3 regions of the Pseudoalteromonas sp. XMcav11-Q genome follow, and region 2 is predicted to be linked to each of the others. Evidence: predicted binding sites of a transcription regulator. Region 2 holds the regulator's gene; each other region holds the start of a gene.
The links. The regulator sigma-54, encoded in region 2, starts transcription at its own class of promoters, with help from an activator protein. The targets are predictions, from matches to a motif close to GTTGGCACGNNNNTNGNNT.

Region 1: flgJ (flagellar assembly peptidoglycan hydrolase FlgJ) is a predicted target of sigma-54. The motif match lies at 1,949-1,967, and genes of this name have one in related genera.
Region 3: ABMY45_RS10525 (flagellar assembly protein T N-terminal domain-containing protein) is a predicted target of sigma-54. The motif match lies at 2,481-2,499, and genes of this name have one in related genera.

What each region holds. Positions count from the first base shown of each region.
Region 1 covers NZ_JBECOX010000005.1:228,200-232,405, forward strand. Annotated here, with positions in the region: gene flgK (flagellar hook-associated protein FlgK) at 1-931, opposite strand, end outside; gene flgJ (flagellar assembly peptidoglycan hydrolase FlgJ) at 933-1,907, opposite strand; gene ABMY45_RS10455 (flagellar basal body P-ring protein FlgI) at 2,016-3,116, opposite strand; gene flgH (flagellar basal body L-ring protein FlgH) at 3,136-3,819, opposite strand; gene flgG (flagellar basal-body rod protein FlgG) at 3,836-4,206, opposite strand, start outside.
Region 2 covers NZ_JBECOX010000003.1:394,093-398,298, reverse strand. Annotated here, with positions in the region: gene rapZ (RNase adapter RapZ) at 1-51, opposite strand, end outside; gene ptsN (PTS IIA-like nitrogen regulatory protein PtsN) at 44-502, opposite strand; gene hpf (ribosome hibernation promoting factor) at 504-791, opposite strand; gene ABMY45_RS07425 (RNA polymerase factor sigma-54) at 821-2,320, opposite strand; gene lptB (LPS export ABC transporter ATP-binding protein) at 2,367-3,092, opposite strand; gene lptA (lipopolysaccharide transport periplasmic protein LptA) at 3,092-3,634, opposite strand; gene lptC (LPS export ABC transporter periplasmic protein LptC) at 3,624-4,178, opposite strand; gene kdsC (3-deoxy-manno-octulosonate-8-phosphatase KdsC) at 4,175-4,206, opposite strand, start outside.
Region 3 covers NZ_JBECOX010000005.1:239,437-243,642, reverse strand. Annotated here, with positions in the region: gene ABMY45_RS10540 (FlgO family outer membrane protein) at 1-80, shown strand, start outside; gene ABMY45_RS10535 (FlgO family outer membrane protein) at 91-732, shown strand; tRNA gene ABMY45_RS10530 (tRNA-Arg) at 1,066-1,140, shown strand; gene ABMY45_RS10525 (flagellar assembly protein T N-terminal domain-containing protein) at 1,249-2,445, opposite strand; gene ABMY45_RS10520 (LPP20 family lipoprotein) at 2,650-3,126, shown strand; gene ABMY45_RS10515 (flagellar protein FlgN) at 3,201-3,629, opposite strand; gene flgM (flagellar biosynthesis anti-sigma factor FlgM) at 3,622-3,945, opposite strand; gene flgA (flagellar basal body P-ring formation chaperone FlgA) at 4,018-4,206, opposite strand, start outside.

The sequences.
Region 1 (4,206 bases), on a different contig from region 2:
CCATTCCCAATCTATTTTGCTGATTAAAAGCATCTGCCAATGCGAGGCCAATTTGACCTAGTTGGTTTTGTGCCGGGAGCAACACTTCATCTCTAAATGCCAGTAACCCGCCGATTTTGCCTTTCAAGCTGCCGCTATCTAACTCGAGTTGCACAACATTTTTATCTTTAATGTCTAGGATTAGTTCTTTATGATTAGGATCTGGATTGCCTTTCATCGCGAATAAATTGAAGGCACCACCTTGCATCACAAGCGCATCCCCAGTGCCTAAAAATACGAGCTTCTCGCCATTTTCACCGTCGAGTGTTTCTATATCTACGAGCTCAGCAAGCTCTTTAATTGCTTGATCTCGCTCATTAAGCACGCTGTGATCGACATTGTTAAGATTGAGCGCTGACTTACTCGCCACTTGTTTATTCAATTCACTGATTTTTTGCACAAGGTTATTGGCTTCTTCTGAGAAAATATCCAATTGCTCGTTCACGATACTGTTTTGATCAACAACAATACCTGACAATCTATCCATTTGATCGACTAGGCCTTGAGCGCCCGTCATAAATAAAGAGCGGTTAGTTGTCGATGAAGGCAAGTTAATCGCGCTTTGTAAATTATTAAACATCGAGTTGATGCTCTTGCTCAGACTGTTTGAGTCTTGTGCAAACAACGTATCAACGCGGCTTGCCTCAGTGACAAACTGCTCATAGTAAGATTGATTAGAAATATCACGATTTAATTGCTGCTGCGCAAATTGGTTGATCAAACGCACCGTTTCACCACGACCAACCATGCCACCTATCATCGTTCCGTGCTCAGTCCGTTCACGGATATACCCTTTGGTATTTAGGTTAGCAATGTTTTTACTGGTGGTTTGTAGTAACTCGGAGTTAGCCCTAACCCCTGCTGCACCAATATTTAATAGATCAAATGACATCTCATCTGACTCCCTTTGTTAGCGCACCGGATAAGAAATCGGATACATCAATACGCTTTAAAACTGACTTAATTTTGTTGGCATAATTCGGATCGGTCGCATAGCCTGCATTTTGAAGTTCACTTAAATAGGCGTGACTATCACCAGCCTTATTTAAGGCTTGCTCGTATCTCGGATTACCTTTTAGGAAACTGACATAATCATCAAAGCTTTGTTCAAGCGACTTATAAGCACGGAAATCGGCTTGCTTTTGCACCGGTAACCCTTGCTCAAATTCAAGTGTCGATTTTCTGGCGCTTTCACCACTCCAGCGGCTATCCGCTTTAATATTGAATAGATTAAAACTGCTACTACCATCCTTTTTGCTGATGATGTGTTTACCCCAACCGGTTTCCAGTGCAGCTTGTGCAACCATTACCGCAGGGTTCAAGCCCAACTTTTTCGCCGCTGTTTGAGCGTATTCCCAAATTCTGTCGACGAATTCCTCAGGAGAACCAAAGCCTGTTTGTTCATCGCTTGAGGCATCTGCCTTTACATTGACAACCTGCGGTTCGGGTTTATTCACACTCTCACTCGCTGTCGCCTGCTTTTTAAAGGAAATATCGCCGTCAGCTCTCATTACTGAGGCAGGCTTATACTTTTCAGAGTTAGGAGACAACTGCTGCACAATCAGATCTGCCAGTCCTAAGCTGCCTTGCTCAGATAAGTGCATCGAAAGTTGCTGATCATGCATTTCTTCAAAAAATTTGACACCACTAGAGTTAAATGGACTGTCTTTATCCTCTAGCGCCTCATTCGCTTTACGCATGCTTTGTAACAACATTTGCGTAAAGATAGACTCAAACTGTTGTGCCGCCTTCTTCAATGCCTGATCTGAGGCACCTTGATCGCCAGCACCTTTCAGCGCCTCTTTACGGATCGAATCAAGGTTTCCTAGGTCAAAAAAGCTTTGATTTTTCAATTGGTCGGTGTTCATACACTCAGCACTGTTTGACGTTAATAACTATACAAATAGAAATGCAAAATCCGAGCCAAAAAAAAGCCCCACAATTGCGGGGCTAACTAGTTGATTAATAATGGAACATCAAATGACGACTAATTGACCATTTATCGCGCCTGCTTCTTTTAGCGCTTCAAGGATCGCCATTAAATCGCCAGGTGCTGCGCCAACCTGGTTAATTGCCCTAACCAAGTCATCAAGACTCACGCCTGGGTCAAACACAAACGCTCGAGAGTCATCCTGATTTACGTCGATAATGCTTTGCTGCGTCACTGTTGTTTCGCCATTCGCCAGCGCATTAGGTTGTGACACATTTTGCTGCTCAGCAATTGTTACGGTAAGGCCGCCATGAGTAATTGCCGCAGGCTGCAACTTGACATTTTTGCCGATAACGATAGTGCCAGTGCGCGAGTTAACGATGATCTTCGCAGCGGTATCCGCTGGTTTGAATTCAAGATTCTCTAGCGTAGATAAATACGCAACGCGCTGAGACGGATCTCTTGGTGCAATTACTCGAACTGAAGCTGCATCCATAGGTTTAGCACTGTTTGGTCCAACAAGACCATTGATAGTGTCGGCCAAGCGCTTTGCGGTAGTAAAATCCGGTCTATTCAAGTTAAAGGTAATGTAATCACCCTGAGTAAACGGACTTGGTACCGCTCGCTCCACTGTCGCGCCATTTGCCACACGCCCTACTGTCGGGGTGTTGATCACAACTCGACTCCCGTCGGCACCATCAGCGCCCAAACCACCGACAATCAAGCTACCTTGCGCAATTGCATATACGTTACCATCAACCCCTTTTAGAAAGGTCTGAAGTAAAGTACCGCCTCGTAAACTACCAGCACTACCAATAGATGAAACGGTAACGTCAATGGTTTGGCCGGGCTTAACAAAAGGTGGCAGATCTGCGTGAACCGCAACAGCCGCAACATTTTTAATTTTTGGCTTTAAGCTTGCGGGCATCGTGATCCCAAAGCTATTCAACATCGCTTTAAAGCTTTGCTCGGTAAATCTGGTTTGCTCACCGGTACCAGGCAAGCCTACAACTAGGCCGTAGCCAACCAGTTGGTTTGAACGAACACCTTCAACCATACTGACGTCTTTAACTCGCTCAGCAGAAGCCAAAGAAGAAAAACCAACCAACGTAATGGCCGCACCGATAAGCAAAATATTCTTAAGCATATTGTTCATTTTCAGCACCTTAAAACGGCATCAGCGCGCTCATAAAGAAACTCGTTAACCAACCTGCACTTTGCACTTCTTGTTGGTCACCTTTACCTGAATATTGAATTCTGGCATTTGCCACTCGATTAGACTCAACAGTGTTATCTGCGGTCACATCCTGAGGTCTTACCAACCCTTCTAAGCGAATAAATTCCTCACCAGTATTGAGGGTTAACCACTTTTCACCGCGGATCACTAAATTACCGTTAGGCAATACTCGGGTTACATTGACCGATATATTCCCGAATAAGCTATTTGACTGATTAGACTTCGAATCACCAGAGAAAGAAGAACTGGATTTAGCACCAAACTGTATTGCTTCTTTTCCGATATTAATGGCATTGCCACCAAGACCAATCACAGGGTCTAAGCTCGAATCACTGGATTTATCCAGCTCAGAATTTGCAGCTTTGGTCGCCTGAGTCGTTTCTCTGAGTACGATGGTAATAATATCGCCGACTCTTAACGCTTTTTTGTCAGCATAAAGATCATTGGAAAACTGCGTATTAAATAATGACCCTGTTGCCACCATTTGGGCTTGATTATCCTCGGGATAGATAGGCGCATAATACGGATCGTCACGCACCACATTTTTATTTTGTGTTGTACTACATCCAGATAATGCAGCGACCGTTACGATGGCTAAATATAATGCACGCATAATACCCCCTACCCAATTACAGCTGTTGATTAATGTAGCTCAGCATCTGATCTACCGTTGAAATCACTTTTGAGTTCATCTCATACACGCGTTGTGTCTCAATTAGATTTACAAGCTCTTCGGTCACATTAACGTTTGACGTTTCAAGTGCGCCTTGCACAATCTTACCTAGCCCTTCAACGCTTGGATTACCTTGTACTGGTGCACCACTTACCGCAGTTTCTGTGTACAAGTTTTGTCCAATCGGTTCAAGACCTGATGGATTAATAAAGTCACTGATCGTCAACTGTCCGATAACAACGTTTTCAGCTTGTCCTGCAACGCGCACCGATACTTCACCATCTTGAGAAATAGTAATTGACTGCGCATCGTCGGGTACGTTCATCT
Region 2 (4,206 bases):
TGAGCGGCCACTGATAATGATAAGCTCGAGTCCTTTTTCGTCATCACTCATCAAGTTCACCTTGGATCACTGCATATAACTCATCATCACTTTTTGCTTGCCTAAGCATTTTGCAAAAAGACTTGTCTTTGAGTGTATCAGCAATCGCCGCTAAGGTCTTCAGGTGTTGTTGATTATCACCTTCAGGTACGATGAACGCGACAAAAATATCGACAGGCTGCTTATCTATGGCTTCAAACTGGATCCCTTGCTCGCTGACAAGCACCATTGCAAGGATTTTATCCAAACCTTCAAGTCGACCATGGGGAATGGCAATGCCTTTACCGATCCCTGTGCTGCCCAATTTCTCTCGCGCCATTAAGGCGTCCAAGATAGCATGCTGACTGGTATTTGGAATTTGGCTATGAGCCAGTTCGCTGATGTATTCTAAAATACGTTTTTTGCTATTAAAAAGGACCGCAGCTTTACTGCAGTCCTTGTTCACTAATTCACTTAATTTCATCTTAGTGTCGAGTGAGCTTCTCTTTGTGTTTAATAACTTGACGATCTAGCTTGTCGATAAGGCCATCAATTGCGGCATACATATCTTGATGCTCTGTTGATGCAAATAGCTCGCCGCCGTTTACGTGTAATGTTGCTTCTGCTTTTTGTACTAGTTTCTCGACATCAAGGATCACATGCACATTATTGATATGATCAAAGTGCCTTTCTAGCTTCGCAAACTTGTTGGTGACATAGTCTCTTAATGAGTCAGTAATTTCTACATGGCGACCAGTTAGATTTAGTTGCATAAGCATTTTTCCTTCTTGGGTTTTACGTCTTATATCAAGCTTTTACGCTGATTTGACGGTGGAATGGCTAGGGATTCACGATATTTTGCAATCGTACGTCTCGCTACCTTAATTCCTTGCTCAGCTAAGATATCTGCAATTTTGCTGTCACTCAATGGCTTCGCGGTATTCTCTGCAGCTATCAGCTTTTTGATAAGTGCTCTAATTGCTGTAGAAGAGCACTCACCTCCATTTTCCGTACTTACATGGCTAGAGAAGAAATACTTCAGCTCAAATATTCCCCGAGGTGTATGCATGTATTTTTGTGTTGTCACACGGGAAATTGTGGACTCATGCATCTCAACCATTTCAGCAACATCATTTAGCACCATAGGGCGCATTGCTTCGGGGCCATGTTCAAAGAATGCCTGTTGTTGTTGCACAATGCAATTGGTAACTTTTAATAAAGTATCATTTCGGCTTTCTAAGCTTTTAATAAACCACTTTGCTTCTTGTAAATGTGAGCGAATAAACTGACTATCCGTACTGGATTTCGCCGTTCTAGACATCGCAGCGTAATGGTCATTTACTCTTATTTTAGGCATAGCATCAGGATTTAGCTCTACGACCCAACGACCTTTTACTTTTTTCACCGATACGTCAGGGATCACATATTCAGGCTCTTCATGAATAATGCTTGCCGCAGGCTTTGGGTTAAGGCTATGTATTAACGTCATGACCTCTTTGAGATCGGCTTCTTTAAGGCGCGTTTTCTTAGCCAAAGTTCGATAGTCACGGCTGGCAAGCAAGTCGATATGCTCTGTCAGGATCATTTTTGTTTCGGCAATCCATGGGGTATCTGGGGCGAATTGGTTTAGCTGAATGCATAAGCATTCTTGTAAACTACGCGCTGCGATACCGACAGGGTCAAAAAGCTGAATGCGTTTGAGTACGGCTTCGACTTCATCTAGCTCAATAGGCTCTTCGCTATTCTCGTCATTAATGCTTTCTAAAATGTCTTCGCAAGACAGTGTTAGAATGCCTGACAGGTCGACAGCTTCAATAATCGCAATCGCAATAGCTCTATCTGTTGGACTAAATGGTGTCAGTTCGAGTTGCCACATGAGATAATCGTGGAGAGATTCAGAGGTTTCCCCTTGATAAACATTATCGTCATCGGGAAGTGGACCTGAGCTTGCAGCAGGCGCTGCACTCATATACTCGTCCCAAGTGACATCCATGGCAAGGTCATCGCTCACAGTGTCTTTGCTCATGGCGGTATCTGAGTCTATCTCATAGTCACTAACCTGCGTTTCATCGGCTGAATCTTGATTGTCGTCAGCACGGCTCTTTTCTTGGCTGTGTTGGTCAGCGTTTTCGCCGTCAGTATTATCACCTTCTTCCACTTCCAACAATGGATTGCTGTCTAATGCTTCTTGTATTTCTTGTTGCAGATCCAATGTACTAAGCTGCAGCAAGCGAATGGCTTGTTGCAGTTGCGGAGTCATTGTAAGTTGCTGCCCCATGCGCAGCTGTAATGATTGCCTCATGTATCTCTAACAATCCTTTTTAACAGTTATTAATACTACGTCTTAACTATAGCTTGAATTGTTCGCCTAGGTAGACATCTCTTACGGTTTGATCTGCCAAAACATGTTCTGGCGTGCCTGCAGCGATTAACTCACCATGTGAAACGATGTAGGCTTTTTCACATACGTCCAGTGTTTCTCTAACGTTATGATCGGTGATAAGCACACCGATACCACGGTTTTTTAGGTGCTCTATGATTGTCTTTATATCTAACACCGAAATAGGATCAACACCAGCAAAAGGTTCATCTAACAGGATAAACTTAGGGTTTGCGGCTAAAGCGCGAGCAATTTCGACTCGTCTTCTTTCGCCTCCCGACAATGCCATGCCCTGTGAGTCGCGAATGTGTTGAATATTAAACTCATCCAGTAACTCGTTTAGTTCAGCTTCTCTTTCAACTTTAGATAAGTCTTTTCGAGTTTCTAAAATCGCCATCAAATTTTGATAGACCGTGAGTTTTCTAAAGATTGAAGACTCTTGCGGTAGATAGCCAATACCAAGTCGTGCGCGGCTGTGCATCGGTAACAAAGTGATATCTTCGTCATCAATCTGAATATAGCCTTTGTCGCTTGGTACTAACCCTACAATCATGTAGAACGTAGTGGTTTTACCTGCACCATTTGGTCCTAATAAGCCTACAATACTGCCAGCCTGAACACTTAAACCAACATTTTTGACGACCTGACGACCTTTATAACTCTTTGCTAGACCAGTTGCTTTGAGCTCGCTCATTAATTGTTACCTTCTTCCTGCGCTTTTTTCTCTTTAGCGTCTTTTTTGTCATCAACAGGAACAAGGATGGTTCTTACTCGAGAGTCTTCTTGGTCTGAGCGCTCAGCGCTGATCAATTGCTTTTCAATGTCATAGGTGATGACTTGAGCATTGATTTTTTGCCCAGTTTGATTGATTTCAGCATCACCAGAAATCACTAGGGTTCCCTTCGCTACGTCGTAACGGATTTCATTTGCTTTGGCTTCTAGCAAGTTGCCATCGGGTTGACGTTCGCTAAAAGTGGCAGGGCTGCCAGTTGCCACAAGCAGTTGCTTGTTAATGCCGAGCTCCGCGCGGCGGTGGACCTCTAGGCGATCGGCATTTATCTTTCTGTTGCCATGAATAATAACAACATTCTGTTCAAAAATACCGATGTTGCTTTGCAGTTGAGCTTGCTGACGGCCAGCATCAATAATGACTTCATTTTGTTCTGCAGCAATTGCTAGAGTAGAACTTGCAAGCAAGCCGATGAAAACTAGTTTGTTAATGATTTTACTGGTCATAATAAATTGTCTTTGTGTGGTTGATGAGTTCGATCACTTGCTTTTGTAGATCCGCATGCAGTCCTTTACCTGTGATCCTAAGACTAGGACCGTTGATAACGACAGGGTGTTCCGACTTCATCAATTTTTGCTTAATTTCAACTCTTACATTATCGGCATTGATATCCGTGATCATGGCGTTAGGCGTTAAATTCTTTGCCAACACATTGCCCTCTAATATCAAGGTGTTGTTTTCGTATAGGGTTGCTTCTAATGCGCTTATTTGCCAATTCTGTTCACCGTTATATAAGGTGAAAATGGGCTTTTCAAAGTGACTAAAGCCAAGATCTTGATACAACTCCATCTTATCAGCAGTTACCTGATAGTTTAATAAGCCATTTTCACTATAGGTCGTTTGCTGAAGCGTGGTTGCAACATAATCGGGTTTAGCTAACGGTTCATCTTCTTTTGCTGGATCCGCCTCTGATGGATTAAACATGGGCGACCACATCCATACCATTAAAGAAGCGAAAACAATGAGTAAGATGACACGTAATACGGTCATGTACTTGATCCTTTGGAAGTCAATAAGT
Region 3 (4,206 bases), on a different contig from region 2:
GCTTTTTACCGCAAAACGTAGTTAACGCCCTACAAGATGGTGCGGCATACGATGGCATTCGTATAGAGCGTGCGAACTAATTCGGAGGCGATGATGAAAAATGTAGTGCTATTTGCGACGACACTTGCATTACTCGGTGGCTGCGAAATGACAAAACAAACGGCTTCCGAACCTACAGAAACGCAGCAATCCGACATGGAAATATTATATGCCATGATGGAAGAGCAAGAGCGTAATGAAGATTCACAAGCCGCGGTATTGCAAGATATTGGCTTCGTTAGCTATCGTCATCGCAAAGAAATTGCTAACTACGCCAATCAAATTGCGTTGGAACTGTCAGATACTGTATTAGGGCAAAAGCCTGAGTCGATAGCGGTAGCCAGTTTTGTCAACTTTAATGAATCATTAAGGGATACAAACCAGCTAGGAAACCAATTGGCTGAGTCCTTAATGCATCAAATGCAAAAGCTGGGTTATCAAGCGTTAGACTTTAAAGCATTGGGGAAAATTGAAGTGACATCCAGTGGCGACTTGACTTTTTCGCGTAAAGCAAGCCGCTTGAAAAACACGCAATCTCCCAGTCATTTGCTCACAGGCACTATGGTTTACCGTCCACGAGGCGTGGAGGTAAATGCAAGATTGTTAGAGTTTAACACCAACTTAGTGATAGCAAGCACGGTGGTGACCATCCCGTATTTTATCCTTGATGATCAGGCAACCGCTGCAAGGTAGTACTTCAAATAGCGGTTTTTAGAAGAAAATACCGTTTAGGTTTTATTAAACGAAGAACTATCCTACTTCTTATTCACACCTCAAGTGAAGTAACTGATAGCGCAGTAGTGGGTCTTAACTGCTGCGTATTCACCTACTGAACCAGCTCATTTATTACCGCGAATAAATTGACTATTAATCTTTAAAAGTTCATTAAGATCAGTATACTAAAGTGAAGTCACTGAGATGCAGTACAACAGAGAATCGACAACTCCAGACTTTCATGGGTATTAAGTAATGCAGATCCCGCTAGTGAAGGTCAAAAAAAGCGATCGTTATCTGACTTTAGAGATTGTCCCCATAGTTTAATGGATAAAACAAGGCCCTCCTAAGGCTTAGATGTAGGTTCGATTCCTACTGGGGACGCCATTGGTATCACTTTTGCGTGGAATTACCAAAGTAAATGGGCGGCGGAAGCATGATGTAGAGTGTGTAAAGTCGTCGAAAATCTTGTCTGCGTCATAGGTAGTCTTAACCTTACAGTTCAAACTCATTTTCATTTTCTATTTGAATTTCAACCAAATCATTAATTTGCACATTGTGAAGTGGGCGATTACTGATATTTACCGCAATGGCGTTTTGCGCATTCACCTGGATCACTTGCAGTTTATTAATGGTTTTAATTTGATGCATAAATATTTTACCATCGACATTAGTCAGCGGATTACTATGCGCTACGTTAAGGATCTGGCCATTCTCTAAGCCATGCATGCGGCCCAAATTAATAACGACTTGTTCATCATCGATATGTAGGATTTTGCCGTTGGTTGGTAAGCAGGCCACCGCTGCGTTTAAATCAGTTGCGATTTGTGTCAGCGTGGTTTGGATCTCATCAGCATAATCTGTCTGCCAAAAGCGCTCACTGTACACATCAATTAATTTGGTCTTCTTAAACGGCCACACGCCTTGAGTGGCATATTGCTTTTGCCACACCCTTTCATGAGAAAGTGCATCAAACAGCGCAAAGTCTACCTTGAAGCTTCTTAAATATTTATCACTTTGCCAAAATGCGAAGTCGCTATTAAGTTTATCGACACCTGCAATATCAGTAATTTGACTCAGTAATACAAATTGGCTGTTCGTATTTGCCGTAATGGTCTCGATTAGCTGTTCATTATAATCAAACCGCTGGCTGAAAAAGCGGTTAACGTCTATGGTCTGTGCGAAATAAGGAACAGGTTCTAAGCTCAACTTTTGTTCAGACATTGTCTGGTATAGGCGCTCGCTCACCGCTTTATTTATGTCAAAAATTTGACCTAGTGTTGCTTGGTGTTTATTTTTTAACTGACTTTGTGTGACTGCAACCTGTTTGTCGTAAGCACTAGTAGGGCACTGAGCACTCTGTGGGGTAATATCGATATGTAATGTCACCTGCCATGAGTCACCAACTTTTGCTTCAGCAATTACGTTGGCACTTTGGATTTCAGCATTTGAGCGGATCTTAAGTTGATCTTGGGTGAGTACACCATCGGTGACGGTTTGCACACTACTCACCGAAGCGCCAGAAAACAGCAAAGCTTGTGTGATGGCGTCATTTACCGCCTTTCTTTTGGCTTTTTGATGGTCGCCATTTTTAACGTCAGCTATGCCGGTAACTTCAAACCATTCAGCATAAGCTGGATGAACCAAGGTGATACACAACAGTGATAGACTGGTCGCGAATTGCTTTTTCATGTTTAAATGCCCAGATCAAAAACTACTCTTCAACTCAGCAATACCTGTGCCAAATTTTGGCAAGGTTCGTGCATAATCATACATTATGAAAGTTAATTTTATTTCTTGCCAATACTCAATGAAACCACGACAACCCTTGCGAGACCAAGATGTTGGGGAAGTGCTTAATTTTGATTGGTATATATTGTAGCGGAGTGTGGTGAAATGCGTATCACTAATTCTATCAGTTCAGTTGTTATGGTTTGTTCGCTAGCAGGGCTCAGCGGCTGTTCAAGCCTCGTTGATAAGCATATTGAATATGAAACAGTGCAACCGGAAACTTTTCCTGTTTTACGGGCAGTGGGGTACGCTCCTTTGAGTGCTCAGCCGGGTAAAACTGCGGGTGAGAAGCAGCTAATGGCCATTAAAGTCTCAAAATTAGAAGCCTATCGTGAATTGGCTGAGCAACTGTATGGCCAGAATTTGACATCCACTATTACGGTAAAAGGAGCGGTTGCGCAAAACGACGGTCTTAAGAGCCAAGTAAATGGACTTGTTCGTGGGGCTAAGGTGCTGAAAAGTTACGCAGTTGGTGATACTTACGCGACGGAGTTAGAGCTTGATATGAAACGCGTTTATGATTTGTATATTACTCAAGTCAAGCCGCAGAAAATTAAGAAGATATCTTATAGCTTTAAGTAAGCACTCATCACATATTGCTTACTTAATGCGCTTCACTTCGATTGTTCCTCAATACTAAAATACGACAGGCGTGGCTACGCCTTTAGGTTACGTACCAATTCACTATCGCTACTTTTCACGCTGCCATCTTGACCATATGTAATCGAAGTTGGTGCGCCAATTAAGATCCCTTTTAGTTCACGTGTGCTTACATTAGCCTGATGAGCCGTTTTAGCATTGATTTCATTTTTGGTTTGGCACTCACTGAGTAGTGCTCGCACTTTAGCAACGAGCGGGGCTACTTCACTGCTTTCAAAGACGTGAGACTCAGTTTTTGACAATTCATTGTCGAGCTTTTGCAGTTTTGAAATGAGAGTTAGCTTTTCACGAGCGATTTCTTTTAAGTTGTCGCCACGCCGAGACGCGAGCTCGTCAAGCTCACGAGCCAGAAGCTGGGTCATCGCTTCTAGCGTCGAGATTTGTTCTGAAAGTTTGTGGTGGCAGAGCCGAACCAAATCATCCATATATTTCGAACTCAAATGCAGCTATGTTTTTGGCTAGTTTTTCCGCGTCAACTTGATACTTGCCTTCTGCAATCGCTTTTTTCAGTTCTTCGACTTTCTTGTCGTCAAAGCCTGATGACTGCTGCGCTTTTTCGTTGACCGTTTTCAGCTGTTGCGCTTGTGGAGTCAGGCTCACTGAATCCGCAGCTGCTTTCGGTGTAGCTGGTGATTTAACTGACGCACTATTAGCATCATTTCTTTGCAATTCAGCCTTCTGTTGCTTAACATTATTAGCAACGGATGTAGACTGATTCTGACCGTTAACTTGATTAACCATGATTGTAGACCCAATAAAATTATACTCTCAGCCTTGTTATCGGCGTTTAATAGTATTACTTTAGCAAATTTTTTATAAATTCACCTCTACTGTTTCCACTTCTATTACTCTAGCACGTAAGGTTTTGCCAGAGCGAGCGTTTTTAATATTAATAAGTTCACCACGGTTGCCATCTTGCTGCGCTTCTCCTTGAGTTTTGATCACAAGCCCACCTGATTTAGCAATAATCGTCACCGTATCGCCTTTGCAGACCATACAAAT